Regions from separate parts of the Thermopolyspora sp. NPDC052614 genome, predicted to be linked through region 2. Evidence: riboswitches for the same ligand, from Rfam matches in the RefSeq annotation. Region 2 holds a riboswitch; the other holds the start of a gene.
What was found. Region 2 has a riboswitch for glycine ahead of gcvP (aminomethyl-transferring glycine dehydrogenase). Riboswitches for the same ligand answer to the same signal wherever they lie in the genome.
Positions count from the first base shown of each region.

Region 1: another riboswitch for glycine. It lies ahead of gcvT (glycine cleavage system aminomethyltransferase GcvT); the one in region 2 lies ahead of gcvP (aminomethyl-transferring glycine dehydrogenase).

Region 1 is NZ_JBFATZ010000002.1:545,031-560,643, forward strand. It holds gene AB0K60_RS05955 (hypothetical protein) at 1-64, opposite strand, end outside; gene AB0K60_RS05960 (tetratricopeptide repeat protein) at 934-2,811, shown strand; gene AB0K60_RS05965 (tetratricopeptide repeat protein) at 2,835-2,948, shown strand; gene AB0K60_RS05970 (L-serine ammonia-lyase) at 2,971-4,347, opposite strand; gene gcvH (glycine cleavage system protein GcvH) at 4,546-4,935, opposite strand; gene gcvT (glycine cleavage system aminomethyltransferase GcvT) at 4,932-6,050, opposite strand; glycine riboswitch at 6,097-6,194, opposite strand; glycine riboswitch at 6,195-6,292, opposite strand; gene AB0K60_RS05985 (gamma-glutamyl-gamma-aminobutyrate hydrolase family protein) at 6,312-7,022, opposite strand; gene AB0K60_RS05990 (3-oxoacyl-ACP reductase) at 7,099-7,863, opposite strand; gene AB0K60_RS05995 (aldehyde dehydrogenase family protein) at 7,951-9,294, opposite strand; gene AB0K60_RS06000 (glutamine synthetase family protein) at 9,308-10,654, opposite strand; gene AB0K60_RS06005 (FCD domain-containing protein) at 10,871-11,593, shown strand; gene AB0K60_RS06010 (hypothetical protein) at 11,714-12,616, shown strand; gene AB0K60_RS06015 (LacI family DNA-binding transcriptional regulator) at 13,087-14,082, shown strand; gene AB0K60_RS06020 (High-affinity nickel-transporter) at 14,172-15,613, opposite strand, start outside.
Region 2 is NZ_JBFATZ010000006.1:106,702-122,314, forward strand. It holds gene AB0K60_RS15050 (DUF5999 family protein) at 172-372, shown strand; gene AB0K60_RS15055 (alpha/beta family hydrolase) at 827-1,426, opposite strand; gene AB0K60_RS15060 (hypothetical protein) at 1,683-2,045, shown strand; gene AB0K60_RS15065 (tetratricopeptide repeat protein) at 2,074-2,877, opposite strand; gene AB0K60_RS15070 (DUF1905 domain-containing protein) at 3,014-3,313, opposite strand; gene AB0K60_RS15075 (MarR family transcriptional regulator) at 3,532-4,050, shown strand; gene AB0K60_RS15080 (MFS transporter) at 4,164-5,405, shown strand; gene gcvP (aminomethyl-transferring glycine dehydrogenase) at 5,557-8,475, opposite strand; glycine riboswitch at 8,538-8,637, opposite strand; glycine riboswitch at 8,638-8,714, opposite strand; gene AB0K60_RS15090 (MerR family transcriptional regulator) at 8,874-9,494, opposite strand; gene AB0K60_RS15095 (bifunctional nuclease family protein) at 9,875-10,345, opposite strand; gene AB0K60_RS15100 (MerR family transcriptional regulator) at 10,520-11,167, opposite strand; gene AB0K60_RS15105 (FHA domain-containing protein) at 11,200-11,706, opposite strand; gene AB0K60_RS15110 (mannose-1-phosphate guanyltransferase) at 12,386-14,893, opposite strand; gene AB0K60_RS15115 (CDP-alcohol phosphatidyltransferase family protein) at 14,897-15,526, opposite strand.

The DNA of each region.
Region 1 (15,613 bases), on a different contig from region 2:
GGAAGACGCCGTGCGCACGCGCCCACCGGGCGGCTCGCCGTACCGGTCGCGTGCCCGTCGACACCAGAAGACCTCCCGAAGCCCTGACCAGGTGCATCAGGATAGACCTTCAACCTGTGCGCGAAGCGCGATCAAGGATGAATGATCACGAATGGCCGCGGAAATCGGGCAGCCGATTTTTTAGCGATGAATAAAGGCGTACGCGGCTCTCGTCGCGGCATGCCGGGCACCGAGGCCGGGCCAACGCGTTTCCGTATGCGCCTTCACCGGTAATCGTGTGGTCACTCCTGGAAGTTGCTCCACTGAACGTCGGCGGCGGGTCTCGACCATTGCGCACGCGGCTGATCTCAACATTCCTGGCGACTACCCAGGGTCAGTTCGCGAAGCCGGGACCAAGTAGATCCATGTGGACGAAGTTGTGTACTTATCCAGTCGACCCAGATGGAGTCTCCAGATCTCCTGCGCATACTGACGACACAATCACTGACGGATGATCGGCAGCGGTCGATCGCGATGAGCGTGCTGGCGTCTGTTGCCGCATTTGGGTCATTTGTCCTCTGTGTGGCATGTGGTGAAAGATCGATGTCGCAGGCGTGATTGGCCTTGGTCATGTATGCTACGCTAAGTTCTCGCCTGTACATTTCCCATTTCCTTCGTGCCCATTCACCCGAATTTATTCGGAGGGTGACCTGTGCCTCGTCGCAAGCTGGTAACCCTGGTCTCGATAATCGCGATCTTCCTCCTGCCGGTTGCCATGAATATCGCGGCAAGTAGTCTGCCGGAGGCTTGGCGGTCGCATCTGTGGCTTGCCTGGCCCATTTGCCTGATACTCGCTATTCCGGTGCTCGTCTGGGAGATCCAGTCGCATCGCACCATGGTGGAAGGGGCGCCCGCACCACCTGCCGTCACGGATATGAAAACGGCCGAGGAAATTTGGAACATACCCGCGCCCAGTCCCTCGCCGATTTCGGTGCTCGCTTGGGGGTGCATGCTCCCGAACGGGAGTCCGTAGCCTATCGCGTTGTCGAGCAGCTGAATCATAACAAAGGGTGGCTGCTTATATACGACGATGCGGGAAATGTCGACGACCTGATCGATTTGATTCCGGTCGGAGATAACGGTACGGTCATAATCGCGTCTAGGAATCCGCAGTTCGAAGAACTCGCCGAAGCACTGCTGCTGGAGCCGTTTCCGGCGAAGGAGGCGGCCGAATTCCTGCGCGTGCGCAGCGGGGACCTTGGTGGGACGTCTGCGGAGGAATCGGCCAACTCCCTCGAAGGACTGCCCTTGGCCTTGGAGCAGGCCGGGGCATACTGCAGGGATGCGGGGATCGGGATCGCCCAGTACCTGGAGCGATACCGAGCGGGCAGGGGGAAGATTCTCCACTCGGGACCCCAGGCCAGGAAAGTCGGGCTTGCGACGACATTTCGGTTGTCATATGACCGGGCAAAGAGAGTTAATTTGGCCGCACCGCAGTGGATGAAGCTATGCTCCTTCATGGCTGTGGCGGACATACCTCGTGACCTCTTGTCTGGGGCCTCGGACATATTGCCGCGTCCTCTGGCGGATCTCGCAAGGGACAGCGTGACTTTCGATCAGGTCGTCTCCGCCCTTCGACAGACCTCACTCATCACATCTGCTGCACCCACCCACCTCCGCATCCACCAGCTTGTCTCCGATCTCATGCGTGAGTATGTGATTAGCCAGCAGGGTAGGCTGGCGAACAGACTTTTCAGCCCAGTGCTGGGGATGGTTCCCTGGGTGCGAATCGACCCCACCGAGGGGTGGAGTGCGACTCGGTGGATCAAGCTGGGATTGCGGGTGCTGGCCCGTAATCTTCCAATCGAAGACCCGAAGACGCCGGAGCACTGGGCAATCGCGGCCGCCTTGTTCCCGCATGTGCAGGAACTGTCAAAGAGACTCGATGAGCTAAACGTGTCGCTGCGTACGGACGAGGTCAAGCTCTATACCGGTCTAGAGGCTGAATTGGGTATTCGTCTGTATCGCGGCGGAGAGTACCTGCTTGCAGAAGAGCTTTGCCGTCATGCACATGCGGTTGCCAGGCAGCATCTGCCGGACTATGATCCGCACACCCGTAGGCTCTTGTTCTACCTCGCTCAAACATGGACGGGCTTGGGGCGACTGGACGATGCACGAACCGCTTGTGAACAGCTGCTTTCCATCGTGCGGGATGATCTGGGGGAAGAGCATCTAGAGACGGTCGCGGTCATGAACGACCTTGCCGGGATCCTTATGGAGATGGAGGATCGCCTTGAGCAAGCCGAGATGCTCCTCAGGCACGTGCTGGCCGTACGTGAAACGGCCCTGGGCGAACGCCACGCATTGACGGTGTCCGCCGTGAACAACCTAGGCAAGGTCCTACGCAGGAGGGGGAAGATCGATGAGGCTTATGCCATGGCTGCGCGGGCGGTGCGGTTGGCGGTAGAGACTCTCGGCCCTGATCACCCGAACTCCCTGATCTACTCCAACAATCTAGGCGAGGTCTGCCGGGTGAAGGAGCGACTGGATGCGGCGCGACAAATTCATGCGGACACACTGGAGCGCAGGGCGCGCGTGCTCGGCGAAACTCATCCGCTGACAGTGGTGTCGATGAACAATCTGGCTCGCATTCTGCGGTTACAGGGACAGCTTAGCTCTGCCCGCGGATTGTATGCTCGGGCCCTGGAACTCGCGGAACGCGCTCTCGGTAGCAGCCACCCGCACACCATCGCCGCGCAGAACGGACTACGCGAAGTGGCGCGGCCGGACGAGGAGGGCGCGGGAGGTGAGAATGGCGCAGTAGCCGAGTAACGTGAAAGCTCGCCGATAAGTCGGTGACCGACACCCTCGCCCGCTACGAGCGGGTTCTGGGCCGTGACCACCCCGACACGCGTGTGGCGCTCAGCGGCGAGCGGCTCGACTTCGACTTCGATCCGCCCGCGGTGTGACGGGACGGCCTCACCACTCCGGTCAGCATTCGATTACGTTCACGGCGAGCCCGCCGCGGCTGGTCTCCTTGTACTTGTCGAGCATGTCGCGGCCGGTGGCGCGCATGGTGGCGATGGCCTTGTCGAGGGAGACGAAATGGCGGCCGTCGCCGCGCAGGGCGATCCGGGAGGCCGCGATCGCCTTGACGCTGGCGATCGCGTTTCGCTCGATGCAGGGGATCTGGACCAGGCCGCCGATAGGGTCGCAGGTGAGGCCGAGATTGTGCTCGATGCCGATCTCGGCGGCGTTCTCGACCTGCTCGGGGGTGCCGCCGAGGGCCTCGGTGAGGCCGGCGGCGGCCATCGAGCAGGCGGAGCCGACCTCGCCCTGGCAGCCGACCTCGGCTCCGGAGATGGAGGCGTTCTCCTTGAACAACACACCGATCGCCCCGGCGGTGAGGAGGAAGCGGATGACGCCGTCGTCGTCGGAACCGGGGATGAAACGGTCGTAGTAGCTCAGGACGGCGGGCACGATGCCCGCCGCGCCGTTGGTGGGGGCGGTGACCACCCGACCGCCCGCCGCGTTCTCCTCGTTGACGGCGAGGGCGAACAGGCTGACCCAGTCCATGGTCTGCAGGGGGTCCTTCTCCGGGGTCTCGCTCTGCAGGCGCCGGTAGAGCTGGTGGGCGCGGCGGCGGACCTTGAGGCCGCCGGGGAGCACGCCCTCGCGGGTGCAGCCGCGGCGGACGCACTCGGCCATCACCCGCCACAGGTTGAGCAGGTCGGCGCGAATCTCGGGCTCGTCGCGGCCGAAGGCGCGTTCGTTCTCCAGCATCACGCCGGAGATGGACAGGCCGGTGTCGGCGCAGTGCGCGAGCAGTTCGGCCGCGGTGGTGAACGGGTACGGCAGGACGGTGTCGTCGGGCTTGATGCGGTCGGCGCCGGTGGCCGTCTCGTCCACGACGAAACCGCCGCCGACCGAGTAGTAGACCTTCTCCAGCAGGGTGGCGCCGGAGTGGTCGAAGGCGGTGAAGCGCATTCCGTTGGGGTGGTGGGGGAGCGACACCTTGCGCTCGAAGATCAGGTCCTCGCCGACGACGAAGGGGATCTCGTGGGTGCCGTACAGGTGGACGGTGCCGGAGGCGCGCATCGCGGCGAGGCGCTCGTCGACGGTGTCCACGTCGACGAGTTCGGGCTTCTCGCCGGACAGGCCCAGCAGGACGGCCTTGTCGCTGCCGTGTCCCTTGCCGGTGAGGCCGAGCGAGCCGTACAGGATCGCCTCGACCCGGCGCACCTTCTTCAGCAGGGACTGCTGGTGGAGGGAGCGGGCGAACTTGTGCGCGGCCGCCATCGGGCCGCCGGTGTGGGAGCTGGACGGGCCAATGCCGATCTTGAAGAGGTCGAAGACGCTGATGGCCATGTGTCGTTGCCTTTCCACGGGCTGTCCCGGCGGCCCTGCCGTCCGGCGCGTGTGTCAGAGCGTGTCCCTCGCCCGTGCGGGCGCCCCCGGTGGTTACCCCCGTCGGCCCCCCGCGGCATGTCGTGCGGCATGTCGTGCGGCATGTGATGAGGCAAATTATTCGGCGTGGCCCGCACGCGGGGAGCGGGCCACGCCGGGTCAGGCGTCTCCGGCGGTGAGCGCCGCGTACTCCTCGGCGGTGAGCAGGTCCTCGGCCTCGCCGCTGACGCGGACCCGGAACAGCCAGCCCTCACCGTACGGGTCGGAGTTGACCAGCGACGGGTCGTCCACGACGGCCTGGTTGATCTCCACCACCTCGCCGGCGACGGGCGAGTAGACGTCGCTCACCGACTTGGTGGACTCGATCTCGCCGACGGCGTCTCCGGCCTCGACGGTCGAGCCGGCCTCGGGGATCTGGACGTAGACGACGTCGCCGAGCTGCTCGGCCGCGTAGGCGGTGATGCCCACGGTCACCACCGAGCTCTCGTCGAGCCCGGCGACCCACTCGTGCTCCTTGCTGTAGCCGAGCTCCTCGGGAATGCTGCTCACGTGTTCCTCCTGTAGAAGGGAAGGTCGACCACGTCGACCGGTTCGTGGACGCCGCGGATGTCCACCGCCAGCCCCTCGGCCCGATCGCGGAGCACCTCGCCCCGCACATAGGCCATGGCGATCGGTCTTCCGAGGGTGGGAGAGGGCGCTCCGCTGGTCACCTCGCCGACGACGGTTCCGTCATTGTCGAGTACGACGGGGTAGCCGTGCCGGGGGATCCGGCGGCCGTGCGACACCAGGCCGACGAGGCGGCGCGCCGGGCCCGCGGCGTAGGCGTCCCTGGCGGCCTCCAGCGCGGCCCGGCCGACGAAATCGCCGGGCTTGGCGAACGCCACCACCCGGCCGAGCCCGGCGTCGAACGGGGTCAGATCGGCCGTCAGCTCGTTGCCGTACAGCGGCATGCCCGCCTCCAGGCGCAGCGTGTCGCGCGCCGACAGGCCCGCGGGCCGCAGCCCGTACGGCTCGCCCGCCGCGATCAGCGCCCGCCACAGGGGCACGGCGTCGTCGGCGGCGACGAACAGCTCGAACCCGTCCTCGCCGGTGTACCCGGTCCGGGCGATGAGCGCCCCGGTCCCGGCGACCTTGCCGGGGAGCACCGCGTAGTACTTCAACCCGTCCAGGTCGGCCTCGGTGAGCCCGGTCTCGGTGAGGATCGCCTGTGCCCTCGGCCCCTGTACGGCGATGAGCGCGTAGGCCGCGGACCGGTCGTCCACGACCGCGTCGAAGCCCGCCGCGCGCGCGGTCAGCTCGGCGGCGACCCGCTCGGCGTTGGCGGCGTTGGCGACGACGAGGAACTCCTCCGCCGACAGCCGGTACACGATCAGGTCGTCGATGACGCCCCCGTCGGGGGCGCAGATCATGGTGTAGCGGGCGCGGCGCGGCGCGACCGCCGACAGATGGCCGGTCAGGGCGTGGTCGAGGGCGGCGGCGGCCTCCCGCCCGCTGACGAAGATCTCTCCCATGTGGGACAGATCGAACAGTCCCGCCGCGGTGCGGACGGCCCTGTGCTCGGCGGACTCGCTTCCGTACCGGAGCGGCATGAGCCATCCGGCGAAGTCGATCATGGTCGCGCCGAGGCTCTCGTGCACACCGTGCAGCGCTGTGGTCTGGGACATGCTTGTGCACCTCAGCAGGGTCGGATGCGGTGAGTATCGTCGGGCATCCTCCCCCTCTGTCATCGATGCCTGAGAGCTTCGCCCGGGCTTTGCCGGACTTTCACCTTCGGCGAGGCCCCTCACCGGCCTGCTTTCCAGAGGGCACCTTTCCGTACGGTCCATGGGCCTGAGAGGTTCGCGGGGAGGGCTTGCTCCTTCGGCGGCCCTGACCGGCTGCCAGGGCGCTCTCCCGCACGGAAAATCGGTGTCGGGGACAATGTATCAGGGGCGCGTGATCCGGGCGGCGTCGACGAGCGCGGCGAACAGCGAGTTGTCCTCCCCGGTCTCGGGATGCCACTGTACGGCCAGGCAGAACGGATGGTCGTCGAGCTCCACCGCCTCGATGACCCCGTCGTCGGCCCGGGCGGTCACCGTCAGGCCCGCGCCCAGGGCGTCGATGGCCTGGTGGTGGTAGTGGTTGGGGTCGGCCAGGTGCTCGCCGTCGAAGATCTTGGCCAGGCGGCTGCCGGGCGTGAGCCGTACGGGGAGGGTGCCGTAGCGGCCGGGGGCGGGGGAGTGGCCGGTGTGCCCGACCGTCTCGGGAAGGTGCTGGTGCAGGGTGCCGCCGAGGGCGATGTTGAGCACCTGCAGGCCCCGGCAGATGCCCAGCAGCGGGAGACCGTTCGCCAGCGCGGCGTTCACCACCCCAAACTCGGCATCATCCCGAAATTCCCGGATATATCCGGTGGCCTCGTGGGGCGGCGCGCCGTACCGTCCCGGGTCGATGTCCCCGCCGCCGGCGAGGATCAGCCCGTCGAGCCGCCCGACCACCGACGCGGGCTCTCCGGCGGGCGGCAGGAGCACCGGCTGGCCGCCGGCCCGCGCCACCTGATCGACATAGTCGTACGGCAGCAGCGCGGCCCGCGTCTCCCACACGGTGAACCTCGCGGGCTCGGCATAGCAGGTGATCCCGATCACGGGCACGTCGCTCATCAACTCTCCTGGTCCACTGAAAAATCCCCCGTCCCCCGAAGCCCCGGCGCCAGGCCGGCATCCCCCGAGGCGACCGTCACAGCGGAGTCACATATGCCCCCGAAATCCCTCCGTCCACCAGAAACTCCGACGCCGTGATGAACGACGCGTCGTCGCTCGCCAGGAACGCCACCGCCGCCGCGATCTCGTCGGCCTCCCCGAACCGCCCCATCGGCACGTGCACCAGCCGCCGCTGCGCCCGCTCGGGATCCTTGGCGAACAGCTCCCGCAGCAGCGGCGTGTTGATCGGCCCGGGGCACAGCGCGTTGACCCGGATCCCCTCCCGCGCGAACTGCACCCCGAGCTCCCGCGACATCGCCAGCACGCCGCCCTTGGAGGCGGTGTAGGAGATCTGCGACGTCGCCGACCCCAGCACCGCCACGAACGACGCGGTGTTGATGATCGACCCCTTGCCCTGCTCGCGCATGTACGGGATCACGTGCTTGCAGCACAGATAGACGCTGGTGAGGTTGACCTCCTGCACCCGCCGCCAGGCGTCGAGCCCGGTGGTGAGGATCGAGTCGTCGTCCGGCGGCGAGATGCCCGCGTTGTTGAACGCGATGTCGATCCTGCCGTACGTCTCGTGCGCGGTGCGGAACATCCGGATCACGTCGTCCTCGACGGACACGTCGGCCCGCACGAACAGGCCGTCCACCTCGGCCGCCGCCGTCGCGCCCGCGTCCTCGTCCAGGTCGACGCACACCACTGTGGCGCCCTCGCGCGCGAAGCGTCGCGCGGTGGCCAGCCCGATCCCGCTGCCGGCCCCGGTGATCACAGCCACCCGGTCGAGCAATCGCTGCATGTCCGTCCGTTCTCCCGGTTCTCTCGTTGTCACATTCCGCGTCACAATCCGCGTCACGTTCCGCCGTCCGCCCGCCGGGCGTGACGATCAGTCGGTCGCGATGAAGACGTTCTTGGTCTCGCTGAACGCGGCGAGCGCGTCCGGCCCCAGCTCCCGGCCGAGACCGGACTGCTTGAAGCCGCCGAACGGCGTCCAGTACCGCACGCTGGAGTGCGAGTTCACCGACAGGTTGCCGGCCTCGACGGCACGCGCCACCCGCAGCGCCCGCCCGACGTCGCGCGTCCAGATCGAGCCGCTCAGGCCGTACTCGGTGTCGTTGGCGATCGCGATCGCGTGGGCCTCGTCGTCGAACGGCGCCACCGACACCACCGGCCCGAAGATCTCCTCGGTGAACGCCGGATCGCGCGGATCCGGCGTGAGCATCGTCGGCGGGAACCAGAACCCCCGGCCGCGCGGGCAGTTCCCCTGGGCGTACGGCGTGCCGGTGACGAACGAGGCCACCCGCTCCCGATGCTCGGCGCTGATCAGCGGCCCCATCTCGGTGGCCTCGTCGAGCGGGTCGCCGACCTTCACCCCCTGCACGGCCCGCGCGAGCAGCGGCAGGAACTCGTCGTAGACCTCCCGCTGCACCAGCACCCGGGAGCGCGCGCAGCAGTCCTGCCCGGCGTTGTCGAACACCGCGTACGGCGCGGTCGCCGCCGCCTTCTCCAGGTCCGCGTCGGCGAACACGATGTTGGCGCTCTTGCCGCCCAGCTCCAGCGTGAGCCGCTTGACCGTGCCCGCCGCCGCGGCCATGATCTGCTTTCCCACCTCGGTCGATCCGGTGAAGGCGATCTTGCGTACGCCGGGATGCCCGACCAGACGCGCCCCCGCGACCTCCCCCTCGCCGGGCAGCACCTGGAGCACCCCCTCGGGAAGCCCCGCCTCCAGCGCCAGCTCGGCCAGCCGCAGCGCGGTGAGCGGGGTCTGCTCGGCGGGCTTGACGATCACGGCGTTCCCGGCGGCGAGCGCGGGCGCGACCCCCCACATCATGATCACCATGGGGAAGTTCCACGGCACGATCACGCCGACGACGCCCAGCGGCTCGGCGAAGGTCACGTCGACCCCGCCGGGCACCGGGATCTGCAGGCCGTGGTGCCGCTCCGGCGCCCCGGCGTAGAAGTGCAGCACGTCGCGCACGTTGCCGGCCTCCCAGCGGGCGTTGCCCACCGTGTGCCCGGCGTTGGCGATCTCCAGCCGCGCCAGCTCGTCGGCGTGCTCGTCCACCAGTACGGCGAAGCGCCGCAGCAGCCTCGCCCGATCGCCGGGCGCGACGCCCCGCCACGCGGCGAAGGCCCGCCGGGCCCGCTCGACCGCCCGGTCCACCTCGGCGGCGTCGGCCATCTCGACGTCGGCGAGTACGTCCTCGGTCGCCGGATTGACGATCTTCATCGGCCCTCCCCGCTCACATCCGCTCGAAGCCGCGCCGCAGCTCCCAGTCGGTCACCGCCGCGTCGAAGGCGGCCAGCTCGATCCGGGCGTTGTTGGCGTAGTGCGCGACCACCTCGTCCCCGAACGCCGCCCGCGCGATGTCCGACCGCTCCCACAGCTCGAGCGCGTCGCGCAGCGTGTGCGGCACGGTCGCGGCGTCGGAGTCGTAGGCGTTGCCCGGATAGGCGTCCTCCAGCTCCAGCTCGTTCTCGATCCCGTACAGCCCGGCGGTGATCAGCGCCGCCACCGCGAGGTAGGGGTTGACGTCGCCGCCCGGCACCCGGTTCTCCACCCGCAGCGACGGCCCGTGACCGACCAGGCGCAACGCGCAGGTGCGGTTGTCCACGCCCCACTTCACCGCCGTGGGCGCGAAACTGCCCGGCACGTACCGCTTGTAGGAGTTGATGTTGGGCGCGTAGAAGAGCGTGAGCTCCCGCAGCGCGGCGAGCTGCCCGGCGATGAATTGTCGCCCGATCTCCGACAGGCCGTGCGGCCCGTCGCCCGCCATGATCGGTTCACCGTCCGCCGAACGCAGCGAGATGTGGATGTGGCAGGAGTTGCCCTCGCGATCGTTCGGCTTGGCCATGAAGGTGATCGACCTGCCCTCCTGGGCGGCGATCTCCTTGGCGCCGTTCTTGTAGATCGAGTGGTTGTCGCAGGTGACCAGGGCCTCGGCGAACCGGAAGGCGATCTCGTGCTGGCCGAGGTTGCACTCGCCCTTGGCGGACTCGACGTACATGCCCGCGCCCTCCATGCCGAGCCGGATGCGGCGCAGCAGGGGCTCCACCCGGGCGGTGCCGAGCAGCGAGTAGTCGACGTTGTAGAGGTTGGCCGGGGAGAGGTCCCGATAGCCCTTGCGCCAGGCGTCCTCGTAGCTGTCGTCGAAGACGCAGAACTCCAGCTCGGTGCCGACGTACGCGGCCCAGCCCCGCTCGGCGAGGCGGGCGGTCTGCGCCCGCAGGATCTGCCGCGGCGAGGCGACGACGTCGGTGCCGTCCTCCCAGCCGAGATCGGCCAGGAGCAGCACGGTGCCCTCCTGCCACGGCACCCTCCGCAAGGTCGACAAATCCGGCTTCATCATGAAATCGCCGTAGCCGCGCTCCCAGGAGGACATCGCGTAGCCGTCCACCGTGTTCATGTCCACGTCCACCGCGAGCAGGTAGTTGCAGCCCTCCGCGCCGTGGTGCAGCACCTCCTCCAGGAAGTACCGGGCCGACAGCCGCTTGCCCTGGAGCCGCCCCTGCATGTCCACGATGGCGAGGAGCACGGTGTCCACCCGGCCGGCCTCGACCTCCACCCGCAACTGATCGACGGTGAGCACCGCGAACTCCCCTCCAGAAAAAGTCTGGAATCAGACCATTGACGGAATGCAAGCACCAGCGACGCCCCGGCGTCAACGGGCCCTCACCGGCGCATCGGACCTGGACGCCGCCCCGGCCTCCGCCGGTCTATTCTCGGAGCAACGGCCCGCCGACGGTACCGCCGGGCGGGACGTGCGCAGGCGAGCGGTCGGGGCGGGCGAAGGGGAGGGAACATCATGGGCCGACCCCCGCTGACCGCGTTCCTGCGACCGGTCCGCATGGGCAACGCCTTCGAGGAGACGGTCGAGCGGCTGCTTCAGGCGATCAAACTCGGCGGCGTCGCCCACGGCGACAAGCTCCCGCCCGAGCGCGAGCTCGCCGCCCTGCTCGGGATCAGCAGGGTCACCCTGCGCGAGGCGATCCGCGCCCTGCAGGACTCCGGCTATCTGGAGGTACGGCGCGGCAGGTACGGCGGCGCCTTCGTCACCTACCGCCAGCCCGACCCGGGCCAGGGCGACCTGCGCGAGGCCGTGGACGCGATGGGCCCGGCCGAGGTCGCCGACGCGCTCACCTACCGCATGGCGATGGACTGCGGCGCCGCGCTCGCCCTGGCCTCGATGGAGCACACCGAACAGCAGCGGGCGGTGCTGCGGCGTCGCCTGGCGGACGTCAACGAGGCGAGCCCGGCCGACTACCGCCGCCTGGACACGGCCTTCCACCTGTCCATCGCCGAGCTGACCGGCTCCGCCCTGCTCACCGCGGCCTGCGCCGACGCCCGCCTGCGCGTCACCGACCTGCTCAACGCGATCCCGGTGCTCGGCCCCAACATCGAGCACTCGGCCGAGCAGCACGCCGCGATCGTCGAGGCCATCCTCGCCCGGGACCCGGAGGCGGCTCGAAAGGCCGTCATGGAGCACGTCGAGGGTACGGCGGCGCTGCTGCGCGGCTTCCTTGTCTGACCGATCCGACCATGGCCGATCTGAGAGTGGCCGATCTGAGAGTGGCCGATCGTCGCGACCAATGGCGCCGAAATGGTGGTATTGGGGGACGTACTTTGGACGGACGGGGGGTGACCGAAGGTGACGTGGTTCGAGGAGAGGATCGTCGAGACGCAGCGCCTGCCGCTGTTCTGCTTCTTCGTCGCCCTCATTCTCGCGTTCGTCGTCACCCGGGTGCACGTCCGCCTGATCCGCGCCGGGGTGGGCTGGTTCCGCAACATCAGCGTCGGCGACCTGCACATCCACCACGTGGTGTTCGGCGTGGTGCTCATGCTCGTCGGCGGCGTGACCGGCCTGATCGTCTCGGCCGCGTCCACGGGCTGGTACGCCTTCGCCGCGGCCGTCTTCGGCGTCGGGGCCGCCCTGGTCCTGGACGAGTTCGCGCTGATCCTGCACTTGCGCGATGTGTACTGGTCCGAGGAGGGCCGCACCTCGGTCGACGCGGTGTTCGTGGCGGTCGCCGTCACCGGCCTGCTGCTGCTCGGCCTGCGCCCGCTCACCTGGCAGACCCCGGACGGCGTGCCCGCGGGGCGCCAGGTCGCGGTCGGCCTGCTCGCCGTCAATCTCGTGCTCGCCGTGGTCACCTTGCTCAAGGGCAAGATCTGGACCGGGCTCGCCGGCCTGTTCGTGCCGGTCCTCCTCGTCGTCGGCGCGGTCCGGCTGGCCCGGCCGGGCTCGCCGTGGGCCCGCTGGTTCTTCGCCCCGGGCTCCCGCCGCCCCAACTCCGCCAAGATGGCCAGGGCCGTACGCCGGGAGACCCACTGGCGGCGCCCGGTCATCCGGGCCAAGATCGCCTTCCAGGAATTCCTCTCCGGTCGGCACGATCTGCCGTCCATTCCGTCCGTGCCGTCCATGAAACTGCCGCGACGTCGTGAGCGGTACCAGAGGATGCCACGCCGTCCCCGCGCCCATATGCGCAAAGGCCCGTTCATCGCGTCGCGGACGGTCCGTCGGCGACGCCGTCCGCCGGGATCTCTCCGCTGACGATTTCCCGCAACGGCGAGATACTTGGCGCGTACCACAATGGGGCGGAAGGGCGCGGAAACGTGTTCAAGGGGTGGGACGTCGTGGGTGGAGTCACACGCGCGGACGGAAAGAACCGGCCGGGCGCGGCACGAAACGCGCGAGACCTCGGCGAAGGGGCCGGTGGGGCCGCCGGTGAGAGGTCCGGAGAGGAGTCCGGAGGCAGGCCCGAGGGCCAATTAGCCGGCCGGACCGGTCGGCGGGCCGGTCAGGGCGCGGAGGAGAGGAACGGAGGCGGGTCCGAGGGCCAATTAGCCGGCCGGGCCGCGCGGCGGTCCCGGCGGAGCGTGGCGGAGCAGGCGGGCGGCGGAACCGAGGCGGCCGACGGAGCCGTTCAGAGCGTGGACAACAGCGGCGGGCCGCGCGGCGGAAGGGCCACGGGAGGCGGCGGGCGCTCGCGCGCGCCGCGCAAGGCCGTCACCCTCGACGACGTGGCGCGCCTGGCCGGCGTCTCGCTGGCCACCGCCTCGCGGGTGCTCGGCCCGGCCGGCACCCGGCGCGTCGGCAGCGAGCTGCGGCATCGCGTCGAGAAGGCCGCCCGGCAACTCGGCTACACCCCCAACCTGGTCGCCCGGACGCTGGCGCACGGCGCGAGCGACGTCGTCGGCCTGATCGTGCACGACCTCACCGATCCCTACTTCGCCATGCTGGCCGGAGGCGTCATGCGCGCCGCCGAGCGCCGGGGCCTGGTGGTGCTCATCAGCGCGACCCGCAGGGATCCGGAGCGGGAGATCGCCCACGTGGCCACCCTGCGCGCGCAGCGGGCCCGCGCCATCGTGCTCGCCGGGACCCGGGTGACCGACGACCGGCTCACCGGCCGCCTCGCGGCGGAATTGGAACGTTACCGTGCCGCCGGGGGCCGGGCGGCGTGCGTGGGCCGGACCGTGCTGCCGGCCGACACCGTCGTCCCGGACAACCACGGGGGCGCGGCGCGGCTGGCCCGCTCGCTGGCGGCGCTCGGGCATCGCCGCTTCGCCGTACTGGCCGGGCCGCCGGAGCTGATGGTCGTGCGCGAACGGCTGGCCGGGTTCGCCGAGGGCCTGCGCGACGCCGGGCTGCCCGACCCCCAGGTGCTGTACGGCGACTTCGACCGCGACGGCGGCCACGCGCTGGCCGAGCGCCTGCTCGCCGAGGGCACCGACGCGACGTGCGTGTTCGCCGCCAACGACGTGATGGCCGTCGGCGCGCTCGCGGCGTTGCGCGCCCGCGGCGTCTCGGTGCCGGCCGATCTCTCCCTGGCCGGCTTCGACGACATCCCCACCTCGCGCGACACCGTTCCCGCCCTGACCACGGTACGGCTGCCGCTGGAGGACATGGGCGAACGCGTCCTCGACCTGGCCCTCGACCCGGACTCGGCGGGGGAGTGGCGCGCCGAGCGCATCCCCGCCGAGGTGATCATCAGGGAGAGCACCCGCGACCTCCGCTGAGCGCGCCCGTGGGCGTTCACCGAATGCCCACCCGCCGAGGGCCTGCGACGCCGGGGCAGGGCCGGTTCGCGACCGGCGGGCGACCGCGGTCAGATCGCGGACGCGAGGCTGCGTACCGCGATGCCGGTGCCGAGGGCGACGACCATCGCCGCCGTGCCCACGGGGGCCAGACCGGCGACGCGGCCGAGCAGCCCCCGCCGGGCCGCGGCGAGCCGGTCGAGGCGGCCCGCGAGCTTGACCAGCAGCAGCCCGGTCGCGGTGAGAGTCGCCGCCAGGCCCAGCCCGTAGGCGGCCACCAGCGCGACGCCGAACCAGGTCCGCCCCAGCCCGATCGCGCCCAGCAGCACGATCAGCGCCGACGGGCTGGGCACCAGGCCGCCCGCGATGCCCAGCCCGATCAGCCCGCCACGGCCGTTGCCGCCGAGAGCATGCCCGTGGCCGTGTCCGAACCGGAACCCGTGCCCATGTCCGTGGCCGTGTCCATGCCCATGCCCGTGGCCGTGCCCATGGCCGTGCTCATCCTCGTCCGGCGCGTCGGCGCGGAACGCCGACCAGAGCAGGCGGGCGCCGACGACGGCGATGAGGACGCCGCTGGCCAGGCCCAGCCAGGCGAGGACCGACTCCCCGGCGAGGGTGGAGAAGACGCTCAGCAGCAGCCCGACCACCAGTACGCCGAAGGTGTGGGTGAGCGTCACGCTCGCGCCCACGACGAACGCGTCACGCGGACGGCCACGGCGTCCCGCCAGATAGGCCGCCATGATCGTCTTGCCGTGCCCGGGGATCAGCGCGTGACCCGCCCCGAGCACCACCGCCAGAACCACCGCCAGCAGACCCAGCGGAACCGTCAGCGACGAGGTGCCGATCAGGTCGGTGAAGGTGCGATCAAGCTTGGCGAGGGCGTCGGCGATCGGCCCGCCGAAGGGCAGCCCCAGCGAGAATCCGCCGGGCGCGGCGGTCGGCATCGGGCCGCCGGGCGCGGCGGCGCCCTCGACCCGCAGCTCCGCCGTGCGCTCGTTCAGCGGGCTGGTGAGCAGATCCTCCGGATAGGCGCGCAGCTCGTCGCTGACGCTGTCCGCGCGCAGGCCGGAGGAGGCGAGCCGGACCCCCTCGGACGTGGCGGTGATCTCCCGCCAGCCGATGCGGTCGACGAGGTAGGAGTCGGTGAACCCGACCGACGACACCGTCCCGCCGGGGGCCGGGGCCGAGAGCTCGCAGATCAGCTTGCTGGTCTGCAGCCCGCCCTGGCCCGGGTGGTAGGCGAACGAGGACGTCACCACCCGCCAGGCCGCGGCCGCGCCGTTCACGGTGAGCCGCTGGTTGGCGACGAGCTCGGCACACCGCGCCCGGGCGTGAGCGGCGGCCTCCTCGGGCGTGATCGTGCCGGAGCCGTCGGCGTCGACGCCGGGCCGGGCCTGCAGCGTGGGCAACTCGGCGTAGTCCACGATCGCCCGGTTCTCCACCCGGTCCGGGTGGACGCGGAGTCCGTTGTAGTGGTTGACGGTGAAGTTCCCCAGCGGATGGGCCGCCGCGT
Region 2 (15,613 bases):
ACACAATGGCGGTCATCGACCTGGACAGACTCCGGCCAGACGCCCTTCCGGGCGGCACGGAACCCTCCAAACGGACTATGTCCGCCAAAAGCGGTGACGCCCCACACTTGAATCTGTCAATGTGTGGTTCGCCACACTCACCACGGGATAGAGAAAACGGAGGCACGCCCTATGTGCCCGCACGAGCCGTCCTGTCCGTCGGCGGACGCAGCGGACCGCGAGGCAGCACGTACGATCGCCGCGCACCCGGAGCAGGGCTGGAGCCTGCTCTGCAACGGTGTCGTCCTGTTCGAGGACACCGGCGAACTGCTGCCCAACGGATCGGCCATCGCACCACACCGCCCGACCGACCTGGCGGTCAACGCCGCCTGACACCTCCACGGCCCAGTGCCGGCGGACACGTGTCCGGGGGGCGAACACCACCGGGCGAACACCACCGGGGGAACACTTCGGGGAGCGCAACCGGGGGCAAGACCGGGGGCAGGGAAACGGGGAGATGGCTACCAGCGGGGAACCCGAACGCGGGGACACCCGAACGGACATGGCCGCATCCGTGCCATGGTCCGGCTGGCCATCCCACCCGGCCCCTTCGGTGACGCCTCTCGTCACCTCACTTCACGACCGCCCCGCCACGATCTACACGGCGAGCGGATCGGCGTTCTGGCCCACGCCTTCTCCGGGCCGTTCCCGGCCCTTTCCGGCCACAGCACCCGCGCGGTCCCGTACGAGCCCCACATCCACCGGGTCCTTCCGCCGACCGCCGAAGCCCCGCAGACCATTGCTGCATTCCCCAAGGAAGCCGCACACCCGGGAGCCTCAGCGCGGGTCACCTCACAGGGGTGAAGGCGCGAAGCCACTCGGCAACGATGCCGCCGACGCGGGCCGGGTCCTTCTTCAGCTCGTGTCCCTCGCCGGGGAGCACCACCACGCGGGAGGCGTCCGCGGGGTCCGGGACGCCGAACGGGTCACGGTCGCCGTTGACGACCAGGACCTCCACGCCCGCGCCGCGCAGTTCCTCCGCCCGGGAGCGCTCCGGTCGGCCCGGCGGGTGCAGCGGGAAGGCCAGCGCGACCACGCCGACGGCGCCGACCGCGAGGGCCGTCCGGCAGGCCACCCGCGCCCCGTTGCTGCGGCCACCCTGGATCAGCGGAAGTCCGGGGTACCTTGCGCGCAATTCGGCGAGCACCGTTGTCCACGCCTCGTCCTGACGGGCCGCCGAACCGGGCGCGCGGGCGCCCGCCACGCGGAAGGGCTGGACGACCCGGGCCACCGTGCCCCCTGCGGCCAGCACGGCATCCCGTACGGCCAGCAGATCGGGCGCATCCACTCCCCCACCCGACCCATGCGTGAGCACCATGAGCAACCGGGCGTCGGCCGCCTCGTCGACATACACGTATGCGGGGCCGCGCTCGGTCGCTATCTCCATGCCGGGGTCTCCATGCCCAGCAGGTTACCGGCCACGAACGCGAACACCCGCGAGTGACGCCTCTCCGCCCCGAACGCCCTGTCCGAACACGCCGTCGCACGTCCGGACCTGAGCGCCCGTCCTGGACACACACCGACGGCACCCGTCACGAACGGTCCGCCGCTCCCTCGCGCGCGGCCGTTCTCCGCCTGAGGTGGGAGTCTCACCCCTCCCGCTGGAGGATGTCATAGGGATGTGTTTGCCCTATGTTGAGGGCATGCCCGACAATACGGTGCCCCGCGACGAGCTGCGCGCCACCCTCGACGCCCGACGCGAACTCGGCGAAGACTACGAGCCAGCGCTCGTGGAGTCGTTCCTCGACCGACTGGAGGCCGGCATCGCCGCCCGGGTCAAGGCCGAGGTCGACGCCCGCGCCTCCGATCCGTCGCCGAAGGACAAGCAGGACGTCGACCCGTCCATCCCCATCGCCCTCGGTTCCCTCGGCATCGGCATCCCCCTGACCGCGATCGCGGCCGGCAACGCGGGCTTCTCCGGGCTGCTGCTGGCCTGGGGCGGCATCGTCGCCATCAACGTCGCCTACGCCCTCAGCCGCGGCCGGAGGCGGGGCCGGGGCTACTGATCGGAACCGGACGCCCAGGATCGCCGCGTCAGACGGCGCCGCGCTCCAAGCGGAGCCGGACCTCGTGGGAGAGGCGCTCGTCGGCGTGTTCCAGGCCGTAGCGCCACACCGCCTCGGCGTCGGCGTCACGGCCGCGCAGGGGCAGGGTTCGGGCGAGCAGTTCGATGGCGAGGGCGTCGGTCTCGGGGTCGGAGCCCTCCTCGACAGCGCCGGCGAACTGGCCGCAGGCCATGTCGAGATGGGCGAGGCCGAGCAGGACGCGCAGGCGCGGCGCCTCGGCGACGCCGGGGGTCTCCAGCGCCTCCATGAGCACGTCGGCGGCCTCTCCGGCCTCCCCCTCCTCAAGCAGGTACTCGGCCAGGTCCTGGGCCGCGCGCGAGGCCACCTCCGGATCGGCGGTGGCCAGGGCGGCCCGCAGGTGCGTTTGCGCCGTCTCGCCGTCCCCCTCTCGTACCGCGAGGCGGGCCAGCGCCATGTGCGCCGTCGGCAGGTAGGCGGGCGTACCCACGCCGACGACGGCCTGCCAGGCCGCCCTGGCCTGGTCCCACCGTCCGTCGCGTTCGAAGCCCTGGGCGAGGTGGCAGGCGCCCTGCGCCGCGTACTCGGGGTGGCCGCTGGCGAGGGCGGCTCGTGCCGCCGCGCGGGCACCCTCGTGGTCGCCGCGATGCTCCAGCACCACGGCCAGCCCGACGGCCGCCTGCGCCTGGTCGGGGTCGTCCCGCCGCCCGGCCAGAGGGGCCAGGATCGCCTCGGCGCCGGCGAGGTCGCCGGCTTCGGCGAGGCGTTTTGCCTCGTCCAGCGACCGTCCCGGGCGTAATTCCTGGGCCGTCATCGAGGTCCCCCTCCACAAACGATCTCCAGGATCTTAACGGCCCCGGCCCCGCGCACGCCCGGCACACGCCGATTTTCGTCAGATGTGCTATGAATCGCCGCGCGCCGCCCCCTGCTCCGATCGGCGGGTGCCGCGATCACGGGTCGATCAGTTCGAGGCTCACGGTCGCGATGTCCCCGATGTCGAGCGCCTCGGCCGTGCGGACGGCGCGCTTGATGGGCAGCACGTAGGCACCGCGCCCGGAGTCCGGGAAGATCGACGTCGTCCAGGTGGTGCCGCCGACGGTGACGCGCACCCGCCGCGAGCCGAAGCCGCGTCGCGGCCCGGCCAGGTCGTCGATCTCCTCGGACGCGTCCACCGGCAGGCTGACGAAGGTCCAGGTGTCAGCGCGGCGGGCGTCCCACAACCACAGCTCGGCGTCGAATTCGACCTTCACCCCGCCAGCATGGCACGCGGCACCGACAGTCTCCGCCGTCACACCCCGCCCTCCGCCGTCACACCACATCCTCCTCCGCCGCACCACATCCTCCGCCGCCGCACCACGCCCTCCGCCGCCGCACCAGGTCGCAGGCGGCTGGGCCGTGCCCGGCGTACGACCGCCCGCCGCCCGGGGGCCCCACGAACGCATACATCAGCAGTTGATATAAGTTGCTTATGGATTTGCCGTCACCGGTCGACGAGCTGGAGCTGGCGGCGGGACTGGGGCGTGTCAGCACCCTGATGCGCTCGCTGAGCTTCCCCCGCGACCTGTCGATGACCACCGCATCGACCCTCGCCTCGCTGGAGCGCTTCGGGCCTTGCCGCCTCACCGAGCTCGCGAACCTGGAAGGGGTCTCGCAGCCGGCCATGACCCAGATCGTGTCCCGCTTGGAGCGGGACGGGCTCGCCGAGCGGCACAGCGAGCCCACCGACGGGCGCGTGGTCGTCGTGCGCATCACCGAGGCCGGGCTCGCCGAGCTGGTCCGGCGCCGTGAGGCGCAGGCCAAGCTGCTCGCCGAGTTGCTGGCCGAGCTGTCCGAGGCCGACCGGGCCGCCATCGCTGCGGCGCTGCCCGCTCTCAACCGTCTCACCGCCCGGGCGTTCGGGCCCGGGCGGCAGGCCCCCGCGACGGGAAGAGCCGGGCAGTCCGGCGACCCCGCGAATCACGTCATCGAACCGTCGGAGGATGCATGACCGACCCCCATCGCTCGCCCCAGCGCGCACCCCACCGCGCACCCCATGGCGGGCCCCATTCCGCCCCTCATCTCGCGCCGAGCCCGTTTCGTCAGCCCAAGGCCGTCTGGGCGGTGGCCTTCGCGTGCGTCGTCTCGTTCATGGGCATCGGGCTCGTCGACCCGATCCTGCCCGCCATCTCCTCCGACCTGCACGCGACCCCGAGCCAGGTCACGCTGCTGTTCACCAGCTATCTCGTCGTCACGGCGGTCGCGATGCTGGTCACCGGCTGGGTGTCCAGCCGTATCGGCGCCAAGTGGACGCTGATCGCCGGGCTCGTCCTCATTGTCACGTTCAGCGCGCTCGCCGGCGCGTCCGACAGCATCGGCGGCATCATCGGCTTCCGCGCCGGCTGGGGTCTCGGCAACGCGCTGTTCATCGCCACCTCGCTGGCCGTCATCGTCGCCGCCGCCAGCGGTGGCTTCGCCGGGGCCATCATCCTGTACGAGGCCGCGCTCGGCCTCGGCATCGCGGTGGGGCCGCTGCTCGGCGGCCTGCTCGGGCATCTGAGCTGGCGTGGCCCCTTCTACGGCGTCGCCGTGCTGATGGGGATCGCGCTGCTCGCCACGATCACCCTGCTGCGCCCCCAGCCGAAACCCGCACGCAAGACGTCCCTGGCCGACCCGCTGAGGGCGCTGCGTCACCGTGGCCTGCTCATCATGAGCATCACCGCGCTCTGCTACAACTGGGGCTTTTTCACGGTCCTCGGCTACGCCCCGTTCCCGATGGGCCTCGACGCCATCCAGCTCGGCCTGGTCTTCACCGGCTGGGGCCTGCTCGTGGCGGTGTTCTCGGTGTTCGGCGCCCCGTGGCTGCAGCGCAGGCTCGGCCTGGCCCCCACCCTGTACGGCAACCTGGCCCTGTTCGCCGTCGACGTCTTCGTCATCGCGGCGTTCACCGACTCGCGGGCGACGCTGGTCACGGCCGTCATCGTCGCGGGCGTCTTCCTCGGCGTGAACAACACCCTCACCACGCAGGCCGTCATGATGGTGTCCCCGGTGGAGCGCCCGGTGGCGTCGGCCGCGTACGGCTTCGTCCGCTTCATCGGCGGCGGCCTGGCCCCCTTCGCCGCCGGCAAGCTCGCCGAGCACTACAACATCCACGTGCCGTTCCTCATCGGCGGCTGCGCGATCCTGCTCTCCATCGGGATCCTGGCCCTCGGCCACCGCAACCTCGCCGAGGCCGAGCGCAACCAGGCCGCGGCCGACGCCCCCGCCACCGACGCCCCCGCCACCGACGCCCCCGCCACCGACGCCGACGACCGCGAGGCGCGGCTCGTCGAGGCCGCCGAGATCGAGTCGGGCGCAGCGTCCTGAGCCTCACCCGCACGGCGGGCTCACTCCGCCATCGGAAGATCGACGAAGGTGCGTACGTCCGCGCGGCGGCGCGCCCGCGACACCGCCCGTGGCGTACCCGATCCAGGTACGCCACGGGCGAGGGCGGCGCGCCGCCGGTCGCCAAGGCCCGTCAGTCCTCGAAGGCGTGGGGCGGGGGGCAGGCGCACACGAGGTTGCGGTCGCCGTACGCCTGGTCGATGCGGCCCACCGGGGACCAGTACTTGTCCTGGCGCAGGCGGCTCACCGGGTAGGCGGCCTCGGCGCGCGAGTACGGGTGGTCCCAGGCGTCGGCGGCGACGGCCTCGGCCGTGTGAGGGGCGTTGCGCAGCGGGTTGTCGACGCGGTCGTACTCGCCGGAGGCCACGCGGGCGATCTCCGCGCGGATGGCGATCATGGCCTCGCAGAAGCGGTCGAGCTCGGCCAGGTCCTCGCTCTCGGTCGGCTCGATCATCAGCGTGCCCGCCACCGGGAACGACATGGTCGGCGCGTGGAAACCGTAGTCGATCAGCCGCTTGGCGACGTCGTCGACGGTGACGCCGGTCTCCTTGGTGATCTGCCGCAGGTCGATGATGCACTCGTGCGCGACCAGGCCGTCCCGCCCGGTGTAGAGCACCGGATAGTGCGGGGCGAGCCGCCGGGCGAGGTAGTTCGCCGACAGGATCGCCTGCTCGGTCGCCTCCCGCAGGCCCTCCGCGCCCATCATCCGGATGTACGCCCAGGAGATGGGCAGGATCGACGCCGAGCCGTACGGCGCGGCCGACACCGGCCCGGTCCCGCCCTTGCCCTCGCCCTCCCGGCCGGCGAGCGGATCGCCGGGCAGGTGGTCGGCGAGGTGGGCGCGGACGGCGACCGGCCCGACGCCGGGCCCGCCGCCGCCGTGCGGGATGCAGAAGGTCTTGTGCAGGTTCAGGTGGGACACGTCCGCGCCGAACTCGCCCAGCCTGGCCAGGCCGACCAGCGCGTTGAGGTTGGCGCCGTCCACGTACACCTGCCCGCCGGCCTCGTGCACCCGCGCGCAGATCGCGCCGATCGTCTCCTCGAACACCCCGTGCGTCGACGGATACGTCACCATGATCGCGGCCAGCCGGTCCCGATGCTTCTCGATCTTGGCGTCGAGGTCGCCGAGGTCCACGTTGCCCGCCTCGTCGCAGGCGACCACGACGACCCGCATCCCGGCCATGACCGCGCTGGCCGCGTTGGTGCCGTGCGCCGAGGACGGGATCAGGCAGACGTCGCGGTCCTGCCGCCCGTTCGCGCGATGGTAGGAGCGGATGGCGAGCAGCCCCGCGAACTCCCCCTGCGACCCGGCGTTCGGCTGCAGCGACACCGCCGCGTAGCCGGTGATCTCGGCGAGCCACCGCTCCAGCGTCGCGATCAGCTCCAGGTACCCGGCGGCCTGGTCGCGCGGCGCGTAGGGGTGGATGTCGGCGAACTCCGGCCAGGTGATCGGCTCCATCTCGGTGGTGGCGTTGAGCTTCATCGTGCACGAGCCGAGCGGGATCATCGAGCGGTCCAGGGCGATGTCCCGGTCCTGCAGCCGCCGCAGGTAGCGGAGCATGGCGGTCTCCGAGCGGTGCTCGTGGAAGACCGGATGGGTCAGGTACGGCGTGCGGCGCAGCAGGTCGTCCGGCAACGCGTCCCCGGTGGAGGTGTCGAGCCCCTCGACGTCCGGCTCGGCGAGCGCGCCCGGCCCGTCCGCGCGCTCGCCCGCGCCGATCCCGGCGGCGAAGGCCGCCCAGACGGCGGTCAGGTGGTCGAGGGTGGTGGTCTCGTCGCAGGTCACGCCCACCTGGTCGGCGTCCACCCGGCGCAGGTTGATGCCGCGGTCGAGGGCCGAGGCGACCACGGCGTCGGCGCGTCCGGGCACGTGCGCGAGCACGGTGTCGAAGAACCGCTCGTGCACCACGCGCACCCCGCCCTGCCGCAGCCCGGCGGCGAGCACGGCGGCGTGCCGGTGCACGCGCTGCGCGATGCGCCGCAGCCCGGCCGGCCCGTGGTACACCGCGTACATGCTCGCCATCACGGCGAGCAGCACCTGCGCGGTGCAGATGTTGCTCGTCGCCTTCTCCCGGCGGATGTGCTGCTCACGGGTCTGCAGGGCGAGCCGGTAGGCGGCGCGCCCGCCCGAGTCCACCGAGACCCCGACGAGGCGTCCGGGGAGCTGCCGCTCAAGACCCGCGCGCACCGACATGTAGGCCGCGTGCGGGCCGCCGAAGCCGAGCGGCACCCCGAACCGCTGCGTGGACCCCACCGCGATGTCGGCGCCCAGCTCGCCGGGCGACTCGATCAGCGTCAGCGCCAGCAGGTCGGCCGCGACGACCACGAGCGCGCCGCGGTCCCGCGCCGCCGCCACGACGCCGCGCAGGTCGGGGATCGCGCCGCCGGCGCCCGGGTACTGGACCAGCACCCCGAACACCTCGCCCTCCGGCAGCCCGCCGGTCAGGTCGGCCTCGCGCAACTCGACGCCGAGCGGCTCGGCGCGGGTGCGCAGCACCGCCTTGGTCTGCGGCAGGGCCTCGGCGTCCACCACGAACGCGCCGGTCCCGCCCCGCCGTACGCGCCGGGCGAGCATCATCGCCTCGGCCGCCGCGGTCGCCTCGTCGAGCAGCGACGCGTTGGCGATCGGCAGGCCGGTGAGGTCGGCGACCATGGTCTGGAAGTTCAGCAGCGCCTCCAGCCGCCCCTGCGAGATCTCCGGCTGGTACGGCGTGTAGGCGGTGTACCAGCCCGGGTTCTCCAGCACGTTGCGGCGGATGACGGCGGGGGTGATCGTGCCGTGGTAGCCCAGGCCGATCATCGAGGTCAGCACCCGGTTGCGGGCGGCGAGGGCGCGCAGCTCGGCGATGGCCTCGGCCTCCCCGGCCGGGGCGGGCAGCGTCAGCGGGGCTGCGGACCTGATCGTCTCGGGTACGGCCGCGCGGAGCAGGTCGGCCGCCGAGGCGTGGCCGACGGTCTGCAGCATGCGCTCCCGGTCGGCGTCGCCGGGGCCGATGTGGCGCGTGGCGAAGGGCGGCGCGGCGAGATCGCGGAGAAGGGACCGATCGCTCATAGGACCTCCAGAGGCGTAGAGACCCGCGTCCCGATCAGTGCCGGGCGCGAACCGTTTCCGGGTCTCCCCCTCTGTCATCGGCACCTGAGAGCTTCGCCCCCGGACAGGGGCTTGCACCTTCGGTGAGGTGTGCCTGGCGGGCACACCCGCTTTCCAGAGTCGCCTGCCCACGCGGTACGGGTGCCTGAGAGATTCCGGGGATGGTTGCTCCTTCGGCGCCGCGATCCCGCTCACCGCTCGCGGCGGCTGCCGGCGTCGCCGACGTGCCGCCCGTCCCGCGACGGGCCCTGCGGCGGGCCCCGCACCGAACTGCGATGGTGGAGCTGGACGCGGTCTCTCCCGCATGGGGTCAATGGCCGTGCGTTGCCACCCTACCCTGTGCTTACCCTGTGCTGTGCCTACCCTGTGCGACGCACCCGTCTTCGCCGGGCCAACTCATCTCCCGGGTGGTCGCCTTGGGACAAAGGGTCGGCCACCGCGCGCTCCCCGGGCAGCTCGGCGAGCGTGCCCTCCACCTCGCGCCAGACCCTGCCGAGGGCGATGCCGAACACGCCCTGGCCCCCCTGTAACAGGTCGATCACCTCGTCGGGCGAGGTGCACTCGTAGACGCTCGCGCCGTCGCTCATCAGCGTGATCTGCGCCAGGTCGGCGACCCCCCGGTTGCGCAGGTGCTGGACGGCGGTGCGGATCTGCTGCAGCGACACCCCCGTGTCGAGCAGGCGCTTGACCACTTTGAGCACGATGATGTCGCGGAAGCTGTACAGCCGCTGCGAGCCCGAACCGTGCGCGGCCCGGATGCTCGGCTGCACCAGCTCGGTGCGCGCCCAGTAGTCGAGCTGCCGGTAGGTGATCCCCGCGGCCGCGCAGGCGACCGGACCGCGGTATCCCATGTCGTCGGGCAGCGCCGAGGGCCGCTCGTCGAACAGCAGACCCTGCTCACCCGCGCGCTCCCGTGCCGATTCGCGCTGCGCCGGATCGGGCTGGCCGGCTGTCTTACCTTCGCCGCTGCTGACCGCCACGCGGACCTCCGGCTTTCTCTCATCCCACGGTCTGATCTGGGGGTTCGTGAACTACAACCGTGGTTTCCCTTGCACCGTAGGACCGCGACCAGCGTCAGTCAACGATCCCGCCCGGCGCGTCGTGAAGCGTAAATACCCGAAATGAGCCGTCTACCCGGCCGATCGTCACGGCGATTCCCCTCTTCCGCGGCTCATTACCGTAAAACCGGCCAAGACTCCCGTACTCCGCCCGATACTATACGCCCGGTACTACACGCCAGTCGCCACGTCAAGTACCCCATGCCCTGTACTCCGTAGTACTCCATGCGGAACTCGGCCGAGTACTCCGTCTCGTACCGGAATCCGCTGACCGGCTTTTTGCCCGGCCTTCACTCCGGCCGCTAACCTGCGCGCCCGAAGTCCTCCGGCGTGATCGTGTCGAGAAACTCGCGGAATTTCTCCACCTCGTCCTCTTGGTCGTCGGGGATCGTCACCCCCGCCTCCCGCACGACGTCCTCGCTCGCGAAGATCGTGGCCCCCGTGCGCAGCGCGAGCGCGATCGAGTCGCTCGGCCGCGCGCTGACCTCGACTCCGTTGGAGAACACCAGATCCGCGAAATAGATCCCGTCGCGCAACGCCACGATGTTCACCGTGCGCAGGCGCACGCCGAGCGCCTCCAGCACGTTCTTGAACAGATCGTGGGTGAGCGGCCGCGGCGGCGGTTCCTCTGCCTGGGCGAGTGCGATGGCCGTCGCCTCGGTCATCCCAATCCAAATCGGCAGGTAGCGATCCCCGCTCGCCTCCTTCAGCAGGACGATCGGCTGGTTCGAGGGCATCTCAACGCGAACCCCCACAACCTCCATCTGCAACACAGGCGACTCCACACTCCCTGGCCGCTCAGCACCTCTCGCTTGCTCCGCGGGAAGCCTTGACTGGCGGCATGGCCCGTTCGCTCAGCACGCCGGCTTCGCGTTCCCTTCCTGCGGCTGACCTTCGCCGCAATTCAACCTAACACCCTCCAGCGCATGAGCGCCCCGAAGGTTCACTTACCTTCCGAGAACGCCCCGAACCCCCACACGAAGCAAAGCCGCATGCAGGTCCAGCAGCAACCCGGAAAGCTCGCGGGCCGACTCCTCCGCCTCGGCGGCGGCGCCGGGGGCGCGGCGGCGCAGCAGCGGCGCGACGGCCTGCTCGACCAGGCCCGCCTCGCGCTCGGCCGCCGCCTTGACGGCGCGCAGGTGCCGGGGATGCACGCCGAATCTCGCCAGCTCTCCGGCGGCGCGCGCGATCTGCAGGGCGTCGGCGTCGTAACGGCGGGCCTGCGGCGCGATCAGGCCGTAGGACTCCAGTTCGTCGAGCGTGTCGGCGTCGATGGACGCCGCCTCCAGCAGCTCCTCCCGGCTGAGCCGTACCTGGGGAGGCGGGGCGGGATCGGCGACGGGCCTGGGCCGGTGGAAGACGCGCCGGTCGGCCTCCTCCAGGTGATCCTTGATCACGCGGAGCGGGAGGTACCGGTCACGCTGGGCGGTCAGGATGTAGCGCAGCCGCTCCACGTCGGCGTGGGTGAACTTGCGGTAGCCGGAAGGGGTGCGCTCGGGCTCGATGAGCCCCTCGCCCTCCAAGAAACGGATCTTGGAGACGGTGACGTCGGGGAACTCGCCCTGCAGCAGGGCGAGCACCTCCCCGATGCTCATGTACGCCCGTGCGGCCGCTCCGCCCATGTGCCCTATGCCCCTCCCGGGCCGCGGGTGAAGAAGACGAGGCGGAACTTGCCGATCTGCACCTCGTCTCCGCCGGTCAACGGGTGCTCCTCGATGCGCTCCCGGTTCACGTAGGTGCCGTTGAGGCTGCCCACGTCGCGCACGGTGAAGTAGCCGCCACGCCGGTAGAACTCGGCGTGCCTGCGGGAGACGGTCACATCGTCCAGGAAGATGTCGCTCTCCGGGTGGCGGCCCGCGGTGGTGAGGTCGCTGTCGAGCAGGAACCTGCTGCCGGCGTTCGGCCCGCGCATGACGACCAGGAGCGAGGTGCCGGGACGGAGCTCGTCGACCGTCGTCCGATCGGGAAGCGGGGATTGCCCAGCCTCGGCGTCCAACGCTTCGATGCCCGCTATGGAGATCGTGGAGGTGGTGTCGCCGGGGGTCTCACGGGTGAGCGGCGACCCGCATCTCGAACAGAAACGGGCATCCTCGGGGTTGGCATGACCGCACTGCGTGCAGTAGACGCTGGGCATCGATCGGCTCGGCCTCCTACCGCGAAGTCGCGGCTACGGTGCTGTGGACGCGCCTCGCTTCTTCGCTACTCAAGACTTCCTCAGACTGCGAATGCCGCAACTTACGCTGATGAGGCGCAAAGGTCAAGACAGAATGCTGAACGGCTGTTGGTACGGTCCCAAAGGTACCGCCGGGGCGGTCGTAAGGTCCATGCCGCCGCGCCGCCCGGATGATCCTTCCGGCGGGCCGGGCGACGCCGGAGCCCGCACGCCGCCACCGCGCACACGGCCAGGCACACGGCCTGCCACAGGGCCTGGCTCACGACCGGGCGACGTCGGCAGACGGCCGGTCCGGCGCGGCGGGAGATCGGCCGGACGGGCCACCGGGCATCCCGGGGGCGCCGGCCGCCGGGGGGCGCCCCGGCGCTCTCCGCCACTGGCGACGACACGTGGTCCACGACTCCTCGTCCTGAGCTTTACCTCTCGCATTCGATCTTATGACACGCGAGGGCGCGCGCATCACGCCACACCCCCTCCGAAGAGGACGGCGGGCGTCCGAATCCGGACACTCGTGCCAGGTCCGCCGGATCGCCGGCGGTATGCCGGGACCGCCGGGCCCACCCTGTCCGTCCGGCCCGCCCGGTCCGCCCCGCCCATCCGGGTTCGGCGGCTCCCGGCGCGTTTCCCGGCGAGGGAGGCCCTACGAGGACCCGGCGGACTGTTCCACCACGGCCGCCCAGCGTTCCAGCCGGGCCTGGGCCGAGTCGAAGTCGGGGCCCTCGGCCCACAGGTGGGTGACCGCCTCGGCGGGGTCGGGCAGCACCAGCGCCCAGCTCCCGTCCTCCTCCACCACCCGTACGCCGTCGGTGGTGTCGATCCTGCGCCCCTCGGCGGCCTCCACCACCGAGCGCATGACCGCGCCCTTGGCCGCCCAGGGCGTCGGCACGGTGCGTTTGAGCATCTTGGCCTCGGGGATCCGGGCGTCGATCTGGCTGAGCGACAGGCGGGTGCGGGCGACCAGGCCGAGCAGGCGCAGGAACACGGCCAGGCCGTCCACGGTGGGGGCGAACTCCGGGACGATGAAACCGCCCCGGCCGTCCCCCGCGAAGATCATGGAGGGGTCGGAGGAGGCCGCCGTGGTGAGGGCGTCGAGCGCGGTGGAGGTCCACTGCACCTGGACGCCGTGGAAGCGGCAGACCTGCTCGGCCACCCGGGTGGTGGTCACCGGGAGCGCGACCGAGCCGCCCCGCCGCTCGGCGGCCACCAGGTCGAGCACGACGAGCAGCGCCCGCTCCTCGCTGATCAGCTGGCCCATCTCGTCCACGAGCGAGACCCGCTCCCCCACCGGATCGAACCGCACGCCGAACGCGGCCCGCGAGGAGCCGACCAGCTCGGCCAGGCGCTGCAGGTCGCGCCGCCGCTCGGCGATGGTCTCGGTGGGCGAGGCGTCGTCGAGGCGGTTGTTGACGGTGAGCACGTCCACGCCGACCCGGCCGAGCAGGCTCGGCAGCACCAGCGAGGCGGTGCCGCCGGCGCAGTCGACGACGACCTTCATCCCGGCCTCGCGCACCCCGCTCATGTCCACGCACCGCAGCAGCGCGTTCACGTAGGTCTCCACGACGCGCGGCGGGAACCTCAGCTCGGCGATCTCCCCGGGGAACGCGCGGCGGTACTCCTGCCGGGAGAACACCCGCTCCAGCTTGCGCTGGGCGCCCTGGGACAGGTCGGCGCCGTTGGGGTCCATGAACACGATGTCCACGCTCTGCGGGTCGCCGGGGGTGGTGCGCAGCGCGATGCCGCCGCCGACGTTCTCGGCCGCGGTGTGGAAGCGGGCCACCGGCAGCGCGGCGGCCTCCAGGTCGAGCACGTCGATCGCGCCCGCGGTGAGGGCGCTGATCACCGCCCGCTTCAGCGCGCGGGCCGCCCGGGAGGTGTCGCGCGAGGTGACGACCGCGTCGCCCTTCTTCAGGGTGGTGGCGTACGCGCTGGCGAGCCGTACGCAGTGCTCGGGGGTGATCTCGACGTTGACCAGGCCGGAGACGCCGCGCGGGCCGAACAGGTTGCGCTGGCCGCGCGACTCCCAGATGACGCTGGTGTTGACGACCGCGCCGGCCTCGACGGTCTTGAAGGGGTAGATCTTGACGCCGGAGGAGACGTACGCCTCGGCCTCGATGACGCACTCGTCGCCGACGACGGCGCTCTCCTCGATGCGGGCGGAGGTCATCACGTCGGTGTTCTTGCCGATCACGCAGCCGCGCAGGTTGGCGCCCGGGCCGATGTAGACGTTGTCGTGGATGACCGCGCGGTGCACGAACGCGCCGCTCTTGACGACGACGTTGCTGCCGAGCACGGTGTACTCGCGCAGCTCGGCCCCCGCCTCCACCTTCGCGTAGTCCCCGATGTACAGGGGGCCCTTCAGGATGGCCTCGGGGTCGATGGAGGCGCCCTCGGCGGCCCACACGCCCGGCGACAGCTCGAAGGCGTCGAACTCCAGGCGCACCCGGCCGGACAGGGCGTCGGCCTGGGCCTTGAGGTAGCTCTCGTGGGTGCCGACGTCCTCCCAGTAGCCCTCGGCGACGTACCCGTACAGGGGGGCGCCGCGCTCCAGCAGGCGGGGGAAGACGTCGGCGGACCAGTCCACCGGGCGGTCGGTGGCGACCTCGTCCAGGACGCTCGGCTCCATCACGTAGATGCCGGTGTTGACGGTGTCGGAGAACACCTGGCCCCAGGTGGGCTTCTCCAGGAAGCGCTGCACCCGGCCCTTCTCGTCGACGATGATGATGCCGAACTCCAGCGGGTTCGGCACGCGCTTGAGGCCGATCGTGACCAGGGCCCGGTTCTCCCGGTGGAACCGGATCATGTCGGTGAGGTCGATGTCGGTGAGCGCGTCGCCGGAGATGACCAGGAAGCGGTCGTCGCGGAGCTTGTCGGCGGCGTTCTTGACGCTGCCCGCCGTGCCGAGGGGCATCTCCTCGGTGGCGTAGTGCAGCGACATGCCGAGTTCCTCGCCGTCGCCGAAGTAGTTGCGGATCAGCGCCGCCAGGAACTGCACGGTGACGACGGTCTCGGTGAAGCCGTGGCGCTTCAGCAGGCGCAGCACGTGCTCCATGATGGGACGGTTGATCACGGGAAGTAGCGGCTTGGGCTGGTTGGCGGTCATCGGCCGCAGCCGTGTCCCCTCCCCGCCCGCCATGACGACGGCCTTCACGGGTCACCCTCCGGTGGTCTGCACCTCACCGCGCCCACGGCCGCGCTCCCCGTCGCCCGTGTCCGCATACGCTGTGATGAGCCGGCGTACCTGTATCACATACAACACTCCGCCCCACCAATACAGACCTGTTCCCCAGATGGCGAAGGCCCAGCCGAACACGCGGGCCGCCTCGGCGTACCACCCGTCGTGACCGGCCAGGAACAGCAGTGGGAAGGCGTACAACAGAGCGGCCGTGGCCGCCTTGCCGAGGAAGTGCACCGGCAGGGCAGGACCATGTCCATATTTACGCAAAACCGGCGGAATCCATAGCAGGAAAACGTCACGTGCCACGACCGCCACCGCCAGCCACCACGGGATGATCTCCCGCAGGGTGAGCCCGACCAGGGTGGCCAGGATGTACAGGCGGTCGGCGAGCGGGTCGAGCAGGCGGCCGATCCGGCTCACCTGGTTCCAGGCCCGGGCCAGGTGGCCGTCGAGCCAGTCGGAGAAGCCCGCCAGCATCAGCAGCAGCACCGCCCAGCCGTCCGCCTGCGGGCCCAGCACCAGCCACAGGAACACCGGGACGCCGAGCAGGCGGAGCAGGCTCAGCAGGTTCGGGATCGTCCACAAACGGTCTTCCGCGCCATCCACGTTTCGACCCTATAGCGTCCGCTCGCGCACGCCGGGGGGCGGTGCCCGAGCGACGCGGCGGGTCGCCGCGCGATCCGCCGGACGCCG